3 linked regions of the Ilumatobacter coccineus YM16-304 genome follow. The protein of the gene in region 3 interacts with the protein of the main gene of each other region in a pairwise test. Links are inferred from orthologs where the notes say so. Each region holds a gene or a part of one and is shown on either strand. Other genes may lie near its edges.

Evidence for each region. The genes of interacting proteins can lie anywhere in the genome.
Region 1: the proteins of rplL (region 3) and dnaE interact in binary tests that used the Escherichia coli proteins (3 or more experiments, as listed by UniProt). The link is inferred for Ilumatobacter coccineus YM16-304 from one-to-one orthologs.
Region 2: the proteins of rplL (region 3) and obgE interact in binary tests that used the Escherichia coli proteins (3 or more experiments, as listed by UniProt). The link is inferred for Ilumatobacter coccineus YM16-304 from one-to-one orthologs.

What each region holds. Positions count from the first base shown.
Region 1 is NC_020520.1:2,176,063-2,181,492, forward strand. The notes cover bases 798-4,899. They hold dnaE (DNA polymerase III subunit alpha), read left to right. Parts: upstream 798-1,114; coding sequence 1,115-4,699; downstream 4,700-4,899. Other genes in these bases: YM304_RS09805 (proteasome activator), read left to right, coding at 798-968; YM304_RS09815 (hypothetical protein), read left to right, coding at 4,861-4,899. Also shown: YM304_RS09800 (alkaline phosphatase family protein), read left to right, coding at 1-347; more of YM304_RS09805, read left to right, coding at 366-797; more of YM304_RS09815, read left to right, coding at 4,900-5,430. UniProt on the Escherichia coli protein: DNA polymerase III is a complex, multichain enzyme responsible for most of the replicative synthesis in bacteria. This DNA polymerase also exhibits 3' to 5' exonuclease activity. The alpha chain is the DNA polymerase catalytic subunit.
Region 2 is NC_020520.1:2,614,020-2,618,263, reverse strand. The notes cover bases 532-3,447. They hold obgE (GTPase ObgE), read right to left. Parts: upstream 2,660-3,447; coding sequence 1,403-2,659; downstream 532-1,402. Other genes in these bases: YM304_RS11735 (HD domain-containing protein), read left to right, coding at 2,838-3,447; proB (glutamate 5-kinase), read right to left, coding at 532-1,343. In the rest of the region: YM304_RS11750 (PspA/IM30 family protein), read left to right, coding at 1-231; more of proB, read right to left, coding at 237-531; more of YM304_RS11735, read left to right, coding at 3,448-3,947; YM304_RS11730 (hypothetical protein), read right to left, coding at 3,940-4,244. UniProt on the Escherichia coli protein: An essential GTPase which binds GTP, GDP and possibly (p)ppGpp with moderate affinity, with high nucleotide exchange rates and a fairly low GTP hydrolysis rate.
Region 3 is NC_020520.1:890,654-894,825, reverse strand. The notes cover bases 929-3,772. They hold rplL (50S ribosomal protein L7/L12), read right to left. Parts: upstream 2,619-3,772; coding sequence 2,238-2,618; downstream 929-2,237. Other genes in these bases: rplJ (50S ribosomal protein L10), read right to left, coding at 2,729-3,268; YM304_RS25505 (hypothetical protein), read left to right, coding at 1,705-1,944; YM304_RS21935 (OmpA family protein), read right to left, coding at 929-1,619. In the rest of the region: YM304_RS21940 (OmpA family protein), read right to left, coding at 1-198; YM304_RS04015 (hypothetical protein), read left to right, coding at 188-799; more of YM304_RS21935, read right to left, coding at 840-928; YM304_RS03995 (ATP-binding protein), read right to left, coding at 3,776-4,172. UniProt on the Escherichia coli protein: The binding site for several of the GTPase factors involved in protein synthesis (IF-2, EF-Tu, EF-G and RF3). Is thus essential for accurate translation.

The DNA.
Region 1 (5,430 bases), 1.3 Mb from region 3 along the record:
CGACCGACGAGTTGCTCCGCATGGTCACGCAGCAGTCCGGCGAAGGCCGGTTCCGCTGGTTCCACTGCGCAGCGGCCGACGTCGACGATCTGGCCGCCGCTGCCGCCGACGAGATCGGCGACACCGGATGGGTCGTGACCAAAGAACAGATGCTCGACGACCACTGGTTCGGTCCCACCGTGTCGCCACCCATCCAGCGCCGACTCGGCGACGTCGCGCTCGTCGCGTCGAGCGACGTCAGCTACTTCGACCCGGCCGATTCGGGTCCGTTCGAGTTGGTGTGTCGCCACGGATCGTTGACCTCCGCCGAAGTCAACGTGCCGTTGCTTGGCCTGCTCGCCGAATGACGCGCTAGAACGGTCGCCATGTCCGAACCCTCCGACGACACGACCCCCGAAACCGGCATCGGCGAGCGCCCTGCTGCACTGTCGCCCGACGGCATCGAGCACCCGGCCGGCGACGACGCTCCCGACGCGGAGCACGCCGACAACGACTCCGGCGACGAGCCCGACGATGCCGACGAGCAGACCCCCGAGTCGGTCACCGAGCCCGGCAAGGTGATGCGCATCGGGTCGATGATCAAGCAGCTGCTCGAAGAAGTGCGGGCCGCCGATCTCGACCAGGCGAGCCGGGAGCGGCTCGCCGAGGTGTACGAGCGTTCGATCGTCGAGCTGTCGGGAGCGCTGTCGCCCGACCTGCAAGAAGAGCTCCGCAACCTGGCGCTCCCGTTCGAGCACGACGAAGTGCCGAGCGACGCCGAACTCCGCGTGGCCAAGGCACAGCTCGTCGGCTGGCTCGAAGGCCTCTTCCACGGCATCCAGGCCAGCCTGATGGCCCAGCAGCTCGCCGCCCAACAGCAGCTCCAGCAGATGCGTGAGCTCCCCGGCCAGTCGGGCCAGGGCCCGGCGGGCCGCCCCGGGCAGCCCAACGCGCCGCAGCCCCCGCCCCAGACCGGCACGTACCTCTGACCAGCGCGGTCGATGGGGCGCCGTCGAAGCGCCCAGTGGCTGGACGGGCGCCGCTGCGCAATTCGTCACCGTTCGTGTCGAGCACGTGATCGACTGACCCGCTCGACCCGCTATCTTCAAACCACAGCTTTGTAAGCCCTCGTCCCATGGCCGATTCCTTCACGCACCTCCACGTCCACACCGAATTCTCGATGCTCGACGGAGCGTCGCGCCTCGACGAGATGGTGGCCAAAGCCGTCGAAGACGGGCAGCCAGCGATCGGCATGACCGACCACGGCAACATGTACGGCACGCTCGACTTCTACAAGGAGTGCAACAAGCAGGGGATCAAGCCGATCATCGGCACCGAGGCCTACATGGCCCACGAGCACCGTTCCGAGCGGCCGACCCGACGTGGTCGCGTCGACGACTCCGGTGGTGAGACCGAGGGCGGCAAGAAGCTCTACTACCACCTGATCCTGCTCGCCGAGAACAACACCGGCTACAAGAACCTCATCCAGCTCTCGTCAAAGGCCTTCATGGAGGGCTACTACTACAAGCCGCGGATGGACTTCGAGCTGCTCGAACAGCACTCCGAAGGCCTCATCGCGACGAGTGCCTGCCTCGGTGGCCACGTGCTGCAGGCGCTGATGCAGGGCCGCGACGAACAAGCCCTGGAGCACGCTGCCCGGTTGCAGGACATCTTCGGACGCGACAACTTCTTCATCGAACTCCAAGACCACGGCATCCCCGAGCAGCATCAGACCAATCCGAAGCTGATGGAGATCGCGAAGAAGATCAGAGCGCCCCTGCTCGCGACCAACGACAGCCACTACGTCCACCGAGACGACCACGAGAGTCACGACGCACTGCTGTGCGTGCAGACCGGCTCGCTGATGTCGGACCCGAACCGGTTCAAGTTCTCCGGTACCGATCACTACCTGAAGACCGCCGCCGAGATGCGGTATCTGTTCCGCGAGGTTCCGACGGCTTGTGACAACAGCCTGTGGATCGCTGAACGGTCAAATGTCGAGATCGAGTTCGGCAAACCGCTGCTGCCGAACTTCCCGCTCCCCGAGGGTTTCGACAGCGACGCCGACTACCTCACGCACCTCACGATGGACGGTGCGAAGAAGCGGTGGGGCGAGAACATCCCGGTCGAGGCCCAGGAACGCCTCGCCTATGAACTCAAGGTCATCAACGACATGGGGTTCGCGTCGTACTTCCTGATCACCTGGGACCTCATCAAGTACGCCCGCGACAACAACATCCGAGTCGGCCCCGGCCGTGGCTCGGCCGCCGGCTGTGCGGTGGCGTACTGCCTCTGGATCGTCGACATCGACCCGCTCAAATACGATCTGCTCTTCGAACGGTTCCTCAACCCGAGCCGTGTCTCGATGCCCGACATCGACATGGACTTCGAGACCCGATACCGGGAAGACATGATCCGCTACGCCGCCGAGCGGTACGGACGCGAACACGTCGCGCAGATCATCACCTTCGGCTCGATCAAGGCGCGCAACGCCGCCAAGGACGCCGCTCGTGTGCTCGGTTACCCCTATGGCATGGGCGACAAGATCGCCAAAGCGATGCCGCCGATGGTGATGGGGCGTGACACACCACTGAAGTACTGCTTCGAGGATCACCCGAAGTACGCCGACGGCTACAAGGCCGCCGCCGACCTCCGGGCGATGTACGACACCGATCCCGACGTCAAGAAGGTGCTCGACGTCGCTCGCGGGCTCGAGGGACTGAAACGATCCGACGGCATCCACGCCGCTGCTGTGGTCATCACCAAGGATCCGGTCACCGAATACGTGCCGATCCAACGCAAGCCGACCGCGGGCATGGACCCCGAGGACGCGCCGGTCGTCACGCAGTACGAGATGCACGGCGTGGAAGACCTCGGCCTGTTGAAGATGGACTTCCTCGGGCTGCGCAACCTCGACGTCATCTCCGACGCCGAGCAGATGATTCGTGCGCGCGGCAATCCCGACCTCGATGTCGAGAAGGTGCCGCTCGACGACAAGGCGACCTACGAGTTGCTGTCGCGCGGCGACACGATTGGCATCTTCCAGCTCGAGTCCCCACCGATGCGTCAGCTCCTCAAGGCCATGGAGCCGAAGACGTTCGAGCACATCGCTGCTGTGCTCGCGCTGTACCGACCCGGTCCGATGTCGGTCAACATGCACTACGACTACGCCGACCGGATGAACGGTCGCCAGGAGGTCACGTACTTCCACCCGGATGCCGAGGAGGTGCTCGGAGACACATACGGCCTGATGATTTATCAGGAGAGTGTGATGCGGGTCGCGCAGCACTTCGCGGGCTACACGCTTGCCGAAGCCGACAACCTGCGCAAGGCGATGGGCAAGAAGGTGCGCGAGGTGATGGCCGCGGCCCGTAACGGCTTCGAAGAGGGCGTGGTCAACACCGGCTACGACAAGCAGATGGGTGTCGAACTGTTCGACATCATCGAGAAGTTCGCCGACTACGCCTTCAACAAGAGCCACACGTTCGGGTACGGGCTGGTCACGTACCAGACGGCCTACCTCAAGGCGCACTACCCGGTCGAGTACATCGCCTCGTTGCTCACCAGCGTCAAGAACAACCTCGACAAGGCGGCCACGTACTTGGCCGACTGCCGTTCGATGGGCATCAAGGTGCTGCCGCCCGACGTCAACCGTTCGCTGATGAACTTCGGTGCGTTGTCGCCCGACGAGCTGCCGCCCGACGTCACGCTGCCGATCGGGAGCCCCGGTGCCATCACGTTCGGACTCTCTGCGGTGCGCAACGTCGGCGAAGCACTCGTCGAGCTGCTGATCGCCGAACGCGAGGAGAACGGTCAGTTCACGAGTTTCCACGACTTCGTCGAGCGCGTGCCCGAACAGGTGCTCAACAAGCGCACCATCGAGTCGCTCATCAAGGGCGGCGGGTTCGACACGCTCGGCCACGACCGTCGGGCCCTGCTCACGGTGTTCGAACACATCATCGACACCACGGTCAAGCGGCGACGCGAGGAGGAGAAGGGCGTCATGTCGTTGTTCGGCGACTACGGCGACGATGCCGACTCGTCGGGCGCCGGCGACACGTTCAGCGAACGCACGCCGATCCCGGAGAACATGGAGTTCGACAAGTCGGAGAAGCTCCGTTTCGAGAAGGAGATGCTCGGGCTCTACGTGTCCGATCACCCGCTGTTCGGTGTGGAGGCAGCGCTGCGGCGCAAGGTCGAACACAACCTGATCGACCTGCCCAACATGGAAGACGGCGCGGCGGTCGTGGTGGGCGGCATCATCACCAACCTGGCTCGTAAGTTCACGAAGAAGGGCGACCAGATGGCCGTCTTCGTGCTTGAGGATCTCGATGCGTCGATCGAGGTGACGATCTTCCCGCGCACGCTCGCCGAACAGGGCCACAAGCTCGAAGACGACCTGATCGTGTCGGTGAAGGGACGCCTCGACCGTCGCGACGAGTCGCGCTTCGGCATCATCGGCCAGACGATCACGGTGTTGCAGGGGCTCGACGACGGCCCGGCGGCGCCGTTGCGTCTGCGTCTGCCGGCGAGTTCGCTCGACGAGTTGAAGGTGCAGCGGCTCAAGCGCATCCTCAACGAGCATCCGGGCGAGTCGGTGGTGATGGTCGATCTCGGTCAGGGCAAGATCCTGAAGCTCGCCGACGAGTTCCGCGTCGACCTCGACCGCTCGGTCGGCGAACTCCGCATGGCCTTCGGCCACGAAGCCGTCCTGCTCTAGCGCGCCCAGACCCCGGGGGCCCCGACCACGGCCGCGTGTCCATTCACCCGTCACTCTGGTGCGGCGCGGGACATCTGGCTGCACTCGGGTGAAACGCGCGGGAGATCTGACTCCGTCATGAATCGTTCCGATGGACGCTCCAGGCAACGTCGCTTCGCTCGTTGCGCCGCTTTCTTGCTCGCTTCGCTCGACCTGACGCATCCAATGACGCGCGGGAGTTCCCGTGGTGCGCGGCCGGCGCCGGGAGCATCAGCGACCAAGGCTGGCTCGACGGCGATCAGACGTGGTGTCCGACGAGTTGGTCTGAGCCGTCGACAGAGAGAAGCGGTACAATGGAACTAATGGCTCTTGATGTTGTGACAAATGACGCATCGGCGTTGGAAGACACCGACCTTGACGATTTGGCGTCGATGGACGATGCGTTCAGCGCCGGAGAGCTGTCGAAGGCTCGAGAGGACTGGGTGTTGATCACCACGGCCCGTTTCGGCTCGGCGCTGCATGGTTTCACGTTCTCGACGCTCGAACGCATCGGTGGCACGCCGTGCGTGTTGATCGGTCTGATGAGCGTGAAGCGCACCAGCAAGCGTGATCAGGTCCTGCGTGGTCTGATGGGCGAGGCGTACCACCGGGCGCTCATGGCATTCCCCGACGAAGACGTCGTGGTCGGGTGTCGTTTCATCAACGCCGATGCTCGTGAAGCGTTCAAGGATCTCGACGACGTGACGCCGTCG
Region 2 (4,244 bases), 1.7 Mb from region 3 along the record:
TTCAACGAGGTGCAGGAGAAGATCGAGGCTCGTTACGCGAAGGCCAAGGCGAAGTCCGAGCTCAGCGAGGTCACCGTCGAGAGCCGCGTGCTCGAGATCGAGCAGGCCACGGCCAACGTGGCAGCGCAGAGCCGCCTGTCGGAGCTCCGTGCCGAACTCGGCCTCGATTCGGCGACCGCCGAGGTCACCGCCGAGTCGAGCGAAGCTCAGGCTCAGCCGTCAGAAGGCTGATCTGCTCAGCGCCGTGCGGCGCTCAGACCGAGTGAGAGCACGACGAGGTCGTCACGATGGACGACCTCGTTGTAGCCCTCGGGGATGTCGGCCGTGCGGCGACCACCGAACTCGCTGACGGCGGCGGCCGACATCGACGCGATGCCCCGAGCGAACACTTCTCCGTCGGCACTCACCACGTCGACCACGTCGCGTGCGGCGAAGTCTCCGGTCGCTGCCACCACGCCCGCGGGCAGCAAGCTGTTGGGCCGATCGATCAACGCCTGACGAGCACCCTCGTCGACCTGCACCACGCCGGCCACTTCGGCGGCGAACGCGATCCAGAGCTTGCGAGCCGACAGCGTGCGTTCGTGCGGAGCGAACGTGGTGCCGACGAGCTCGTCCGACACCGCACCTTGCAGCACGCCACGCCGGGCGGCTCGGGCGATCACGCACCGCACGCCCGACCACGAGGCCATGCGAGCAGCGGTGAGCTTGCTCGCCATGCCGCCACTCCCCCGTCCGCTGCCACCCGAGTCGGCCGAGATCGACAGCAACGGGTCGTCGGCTCGGATGAAGGGGATGAGCGTCGCCGTCGAGTCGGTTCGGGGATCAGCGGTGAACACACCGTCCATGTCGGTGAGCAACACCAGCACGTCGGCGTTGACGCTGTTCGCGATCATCGCCGCGATCCGGTCGTTGTCGCCGTAGCGGAGTTCGTCGTTGGCGATGGCGTCGTTCTCGTTGACGATCGGCACGCAGCCGAGATCGAGCAACCGGTCGATCGTGGTGCGCAGGTGCAGGTACTGCGTGCGCTCGACGAAGTCCATCGAGTCGACGAGCAGTTGGGCGCCGATGAGCGAGTGTCGGGCGAACTCGATGTTGTACGCCTCGACCAGACGGCTCTGACCGACCGCCGACACCGCCTGCACCGTCTGGATGTCGGACGGCCGTTGCGTCATGTCGAGCACAGCGAGTCCGGCAGCGACTGCACCCGACGACACGACGATCACGTCGTGCCCGCCGGCCTTCAGCGCGGCGACCTCGTCGGCGAGGCGCGCGATCGCTGCGGTGTCGATCACGCCGGCATCGGTCGTGATCGACGCCGTACCGATCTTCGCGACGATTCTCATGAGCTCATTCTGGCGTCAGCGTGGCCGAGCGACGTGGATGCGTTTCGTGTCACACCAGCTCAGACGAGCGGGACGTACTCGAAGCTGAACTCGCCGATCCAGATGATGTCGCCTTCGCGTGCGCCGGCTCGGTTGAGCATCTTGGGCACACCGAGTCGTTCGAGGCGGTAGTCGATGTAGGCGAGCGCCTCGGGGGTGGTGACGTCGTTGAGCGCAACGGCTCGCTCGACGTCTCGGCCGACGAGGCGGAACTCGTTGTCGTCGAGGCGCTCGACGATCGCCCCGCTCGCTTCGGGCCGGATGACGATGAGGCCGTCTTCGTGTTCGACCTCCTGGCGGGCGTCGTGGACGAGCGCTGCCATCTTGCCGACCAACTCCCGCACCCCCTGGCCGGTGATGGCCGAGACGGTGTCGCCGGTCCACTCGAGGATCTCGAGGTCGTCGGGCTGCACCATGTCGGCCTTCGTGCCGACGACGAGGCGCGGTCGGTCGAGGAGGTCGGGTTGGTAGCTGCCGAGTTCGTCGAGCAGCGTGGCCACCTGATCTTGGGGCCACACCCCGTCGGTCGGGGCGAGATCGACCATGAGGCACAGGACGCGGGCCCGTTCGACGTGGCGCAGGAACTGGTGGCCGAGCCCCTTGCCTTCGCTGGCACCTTCGATGAGGCCCGGGATGTCGGCGACGACGAACTCGGTGTTGTCGTCGATGCTGACGACCCCGAGGTTCGGTTCGAGCGTGGTGAACGGGTAGTTCGCGATCTTCGGTTTCGCCGCGGAGATGACGCTGATCAGCGTCGACTTGCCCACGTTGGGGAACCCGACGAGTGCGACGTCGGCCATGAGGCGCAGTTCGAGCTTGAGCCAACGCTCTTCGCCGTGTTCGCCCTGCTCGGCGAAGCTCGGGGCGCGGCGCTTGTTCGACAGGAACTTCGCATTGCCACGTCCACCGCGCCCGCCCGCTGCCGCGAGCCACCGGTCGCCCTGGTTGTTCAGTTCGGCGAGCACCTCGCCGGTGTACAGATCGCTGCACTTGGTGCCGATCGGCACCTTGATCTCGAGCGACTCGCCGCGGCGGCCGTGCATGTCTTTGCCCTTGCCGTGCACGCCGCGCTCGGCTTTGCGATGCGGATGGTCACGGAAGGCCAGGAGCGACGCGACGTTGTGGTCGGCGACGAGCCAGATGTCGCCACCGTCGCCACCGTCGCCGCCGTTCGGACCGCCCATCACGACGGGGCCTTCACGCCGGAAGCTGATGCAGCCCGCGCCACCATCGCCGCCCTTGACGTTCAATTGGCATTCGTCAACGAACTGCGACATCCCATCAGGCTAGGGCGGCCGACCCACGCTCCTGACGCCAACCTGGTTACATCGCTCCCGGAGCGATGTAACCAGGTTGGTGCGCGGGGATCGGAGCGGGCGGGCATATCGTTGCCTCATGGACGATCTCCCGTTCGCTGACGACGCCGCCGAGCGTGCCGATCGCTGGGCATCGACCATGTCCGGCCACGAACTCGGCGAACAGGTCGTCGTGGCGCACCGCGACTCGCATGCGACGGTCGGCGAAGCCCACATCATGACCCGCGAGGCACGCGAAGACCTCGAGGGCACGTTGCTCGCCTCCAACGGCACGCGTGCCGTCGGCGCCGGAAACCGCGCCCACGAGGAGGAGCCCGACCCGTATCGCACCTGCTTCGAGCGCGACCGAGACCGCATCCTGCACGACTCGGCGTTCCGGCGCCTGGCCGGCAAGACCCAGGTGTTCGTGTTCCCCGGCGACCACCAGCGCAACCGCATGACCCACGCGCTCGAAGTCGCCCAGGTCGCCCGTTCGATTGCGCAGGCACTGAGCCTCAACGTGCCGCTGGCCGAGGCGATGGCGATCGGCCACGACTGCGGACACGGTCCGGGAGGGCACGCCAGCGAAGACGCGCTGTCGCCGTACCTGCCCGACGGGTTCGACCACGCACCCTGGGGCGCCGACGTCACGTTGCAGCCGCTCAACCTGTGCGCCGAGACCCTCGACGGCATTCGCAACCACTCGTGGAGCCTCCCCGCACCGCAGACCCCCGAGGGTGAAGTCGTGTCGTGGGCCGACCGCATCGCCTACGTCTGTCACGACTTCGAAGATGCCGCAGCCGCCGGCATCGTCACCCCGGGCATGCTGCCCGACATCGTCGCCGAGCGCTGCGGACGAGATCGCAGTACCCAACTCGGAACGTTCGTCCGAGCGATGATCACGGCCACCATGTCGACCGGCCGCATCGGGATGACGCCCGACATCGCCGAGGCGCTCGCCGCATTCCGCTCGTTCAACTACGAGCACGTCTATCTGCGCCCGGCGAGCACCCAGCAGGCCGACGCCGTCATCGCGCTGCTGCGGGCGCTCGTCGAGCACTACGCCGACCGGCCGCACGCCATTCCGTCGGCCACCGCTCGCGCCGCCCTCGGCGACGGCGTCCCACTCGACCTCATCGAGGCCGGTTCGCAGGAGTCGATCACCGCCGCGGTGGCCTACGTCGCCGGCATGACCGACCGCTACGCGTGCGAGCGTGGCCTGGTCGAGCTCAACTGGGACCCGACCAAGCTTCCGACCGCGGTCAGCTGAACGGCAACGTCCAGGTCTGCACGGTCAGCACGGCCAGGCCGACCTCGGTCGCCACGCCGTCGAGGAACAGCGAGCGGATGCCCAGGCCCATGATGAACAGGCTGCCGAGCCCGTACAGCAGGTGGAGCTTGTCGGCGATGAACGGGCTGTTGCGGTAGCTGTAGAGGATCGCCACCGCGAAGATCGTGCTGAATCCGTAGAGCGCGTGGAACGAGTCGAGTTCGACGCCGTGACGGTTCACGATGAGTGCTCCGATCGCTGCGACCACGATGGTCGACATCTGGGCGACGGCGGTCG
Region 3 (4,172 bases):
GTCCGAGGTCGGCACCTCCAGAGCAGCCGTCTGGTCGGCGGCGCCGTCGGTCGCTTCGCCGTCGCCCTGTCGGACGAGTGCGCCGTCGGCCACGATGTCGGCGTCAGCCGATCCGGCGTCGTCGGAGCCGCGCATGACGGCGAAGCCGACGAAGCCGAGCACACCGACGGCGACCACGGCGAGCGCCGTGACCAACATGTTGCGGCCGCCACGAGGCGCCGCGGTGGTCGCGGTCGGAGGTGTGTCGGCCGGGGGCGGTGCCGTTGCGGGCGACGCCACCTGGGCCAGTGCGACCGGAGCGGTCTGCACGACCGCCGTGTGCGGCGACGACACCGTCGGCGTCGGGGGTGGCGGCGGAACCGGCGATGGCGCGGGGGTCGGAGTCACGGCCGGTGCGGCCGAGAGCGATGAAGCCGATGGCACGGCGGCGGCCGGCGGAACGGTCACGGCTGGCGGAACGGTCACGGCTGGCGGAACGGTCACGGCTGGCGGAACGGCCGTCTGCGGAACGGTCATGGTCCCTGCCACCACCACCGGCGGTGGTGGAGACGAGGCTGACTCGGCGTCGGCCGGTGCCGGAACCGGCGCGGGTTCGAACGACGGGTGCAGCGGATTCCACGTCAGCGGAGCGGGCACCGCGACCGGCGACACCGGAGCGGTCGGCGCCGAAACTGCAGGAGTTGCGGGCGTCGTGGGCGTTGCGGCGAGTGTTTCCAGCCTCGCCGGAACGACGGGCGGAGGAGGCGGCAACGGAGTAGAGGTCGATTTGTTCACCGAGAACTATCGTCGGTACGACTGACAAACTTGAGCGACCGCATCAGATCGGTGGCTCAGGGTGGTCAGGCGTCGCCGAGAATGTTCTCCAAGAAGAACTGGATCCGACGATTCAACCGACGACCCTCCACCGTGCCGTTGTCGGCAATCGGCTCCGACTCACCAGCGCCAACCGTCGACAAACGATCCCCATCAACACCACGATCCACGAACCACTGCTTCACCGCACCAGCACGCTCCTGCGACAACACCAGATTGGTCGCCTCGGAACCGCGATCATCGGTGTGCCCCACGATCGTGATCGTCATCGACGGACGAATCGTCAACAACGCCAGCCCCTGGTTCAACAACCCCTCACTCTCCGACAAGATCACCGCACTGTCGGTCTGGAAGTTGATCGTGTCCTCCACCGTCACATTGCCCAGATTCGGATCGCCCGCTGCCGGGTCGACCACATAGTCGTTGAACACGTTCTCCGCACCCAACACCTCAGCCGCCAACGCCTCGATCTCCGCACCAGCCTCCACACTCGGCACCGCACCCTCCAAGAAGATCTGACCACCACGAACCACCGCACGCGACTCCGCTGGTTCATCGGCGTCGCCCGCGTCTCCGGCATCGTCAGCCGCCACGGGATCCTCATCGTCGGCGGGATCCTCATCGTCGGCGGGGTCCTCGTCTCCGGCCGGTTCCTCGTCCCCGGCGGGCTCGTCGCCGGCAGGTTCGTCGCCGGCGGGCTCGGCACCATCTGCGGGGTCCGTGTCTTGCGCTGCCGTGGTGGGCGTTTCGGCGGCCTCGGCGGTCGGATCGGCAGCGGCGTCGGAGGGCTCGTCGCTGTCGTCCACCGACGTCACCGGTGACGTCGACGGCGTCTCGTCGGTCGATGCGATCCGTTGCTCGCCACCGTCGTCGTCGGCGAGCAGCGTCACGATGCCGACGACCGCGAGCCCGAGCAGCGCCAGCACGCCGATCGCCGCCAACGCCCACACGAGGCGCGGTGGGCGGCCGTTCGTGGGCGACGGCGCGGTCGCTGCCGCAGTGATGGCCACGGGCTGTGGCGGCGGAGGAGGCGGTGGTGGCGGGGGTGGCGGCGGGGCGGGCGGCGGCGGCGGCGGCGTGGGAGTGCCGGTCATCGCGACGCTCCCTGGTCTCGGCCCGGCCCACCCATGACGCCACGATACGACAGCGCACCGACTCGACGAACGCGAGGCGCGTGCAGGGTTCGTCAGGCTCGGGGCGATTTTCGCGCGTCGCGTCACGGGCTGCAGTGACGCGACCGTGGCGTGTCGCGGTGCGTGGCGATCGGTTGACGAGAACCAGACGATCGGTGGCGTCGGCCGGCGGACGCTACCGGCTCCGGAACGCGACGGAGCCCGGCGGTCTCCCGCCGGGCTCCGTTCGAATTTCAGCTCATGAGAGCGCAGCGCTCGCACGACCGACGAGCGGTCGACGAACGCCGGCGATCACTTGAGTTCGACGTCTGCGCCGACCTCTTCGAGCTTGGCCTTGGCGGCCTCTGCATCTTCCTTGCTGGCCTTCTCCATGAGCGGCTTGGGGGCGCCGTCGACGAGGTCCTTGGCGTCCTTGAGGCCGACACCGAGCAGGTCCTTGACGACCTTGACGACCTGGATCTTCTGGGCGCCGGCGCCGTTGAGGATCACGTCGAACTCGCTCTGCTCTTCGCCACCACCGGCGTCGCCGCCAGCTGCGGGGGCGCCGGCTGCTGCGACGGCCACGGGGGCTGCAGCGGTGACGTCGAACTTCTCTTCGAAGGCGTCGAGGAGCTCTTTGAGCTCGATCACGGTCAGTGCGGAAATTGCGTCGAGGATTTCATCCTTGGACATGGTGTTCTCTCTTTCGATTCGTGCTGGTCATCCAGCAGTTCAGTTCTGTTGGCATCGAAACCCGGACGCCGCGCTCGTCTCGCGAGCACTCACGTGCAGGGTTTCGGGGATCAGGCAGCTTCTTCTTGCTGCTGGATGAGGGCGTTGAGGCCGTATGCGAAGTTGCGGGGCATCGCCTGGAGCAGACCGGCGGTCTTGACCAGGGGTGCTTGCAGTGCTCCGGCGAACTTCGCCAGCAACACATCGCGGGGCGGGAGATCCGCCAGGACCTTCAGATCGTCGGCCGACATGATGGTTTCACCCATGATGCCGCCCTTGACGACCAGTGCCGGTGTGGCCTTGGCCTGCTCGGTGAGCGCCTTCGCTGCGGCGGCGACGTCGCCGCTCACGAACGTGAGCGCCGTCGGGCCGACGAGGTGTTCGTGAAGCCCTTCCATTCCGGCGGCCGTGGCCGCCAGCTTGACGAGGGTGTTCTTGTACACCTTGTGTTCTGCGCCGGCTTCACGAAGCGGCTTCCGCAGGTCAGCGAACTGGCTCACGGTCAGGCCTCGGTAGTTGGTCACGAACACTGCGGATGCTGCTTCGAGCTTCGCTGTGACTTCTTCGACCACCGCCACCTTGTCGGGGCGTGGTGCGTTTCCTTCTGACATGTGCATTCCTCCTTTCGCTGCAACTCGGGGTGCTCGCATTTCCGAATGCGAACACCGTCGAGGAGCGCATCGCCGAAGCGATGTTTCTTCGAAGGCATGCACCTCGGTTGGCGGAACGATGTTCCATTAGCCACGCCGTCACTCACGTGCGGTGTGGACCAACTGTCTTCGGGCGAGAACCGTGTACTTGTCACGGAAAGGCTAGAGGCTGACGAACGAATCGCCTACTCCGGTGCGCACGTGGTGGGCCCGGCTTGACAAGACCACCGCCCTGGCTCGCCCGTCTACGAGGCCAGCGGCGGTCGGTCTGTCAGCGGCTCCGAACCGTGCCCCGAGTGGGCCACACCTCAAGAACGACAGTGAGTATGCCAGATCTGGCGAGGGCTGCGCACCTCTCGGGCTGACAATTGTTGGCGAGATCCCTGACGAATTCGCCGTCGACGTCACCGTCGAACGAGATCACCGGTGTACGGGATCACCGGTGTACGAGGCCGGCGTCGAGCAACGTCAGTGGCGATCGAGCGAACGGAGGCAATCGGCCGCTTGCTCGACATAGATCGGTGCGCGAGCACGCTCGGCCGAGGTCAACGCTCGACCGGCGAGCGCCTTCGCCCGCTCGATGTCACCGAGGAGTTCGGCGAGTCGGGCCGACGCGAGGTCGATCGGGCCCATGGTGCAGGTGCCGACGAACGCCCACAGACCCGACCATGCGTCGAGCTCGGAGGCCAGCAGTCGAGCGATGTCGACGGCGCCGATGGTCGCCGCCGCCAACGACGCCGCGTGGAGCGCGCCGTTGAAGGTGTAGTCACGATCGAGTACGGCGAAGTCGTCGGCCACGACGATGTCGAGGTGTCGACGCGCTCGCTTCGCGTCGCCGGCGTCGGCTGCGGCCAACGCCAACACG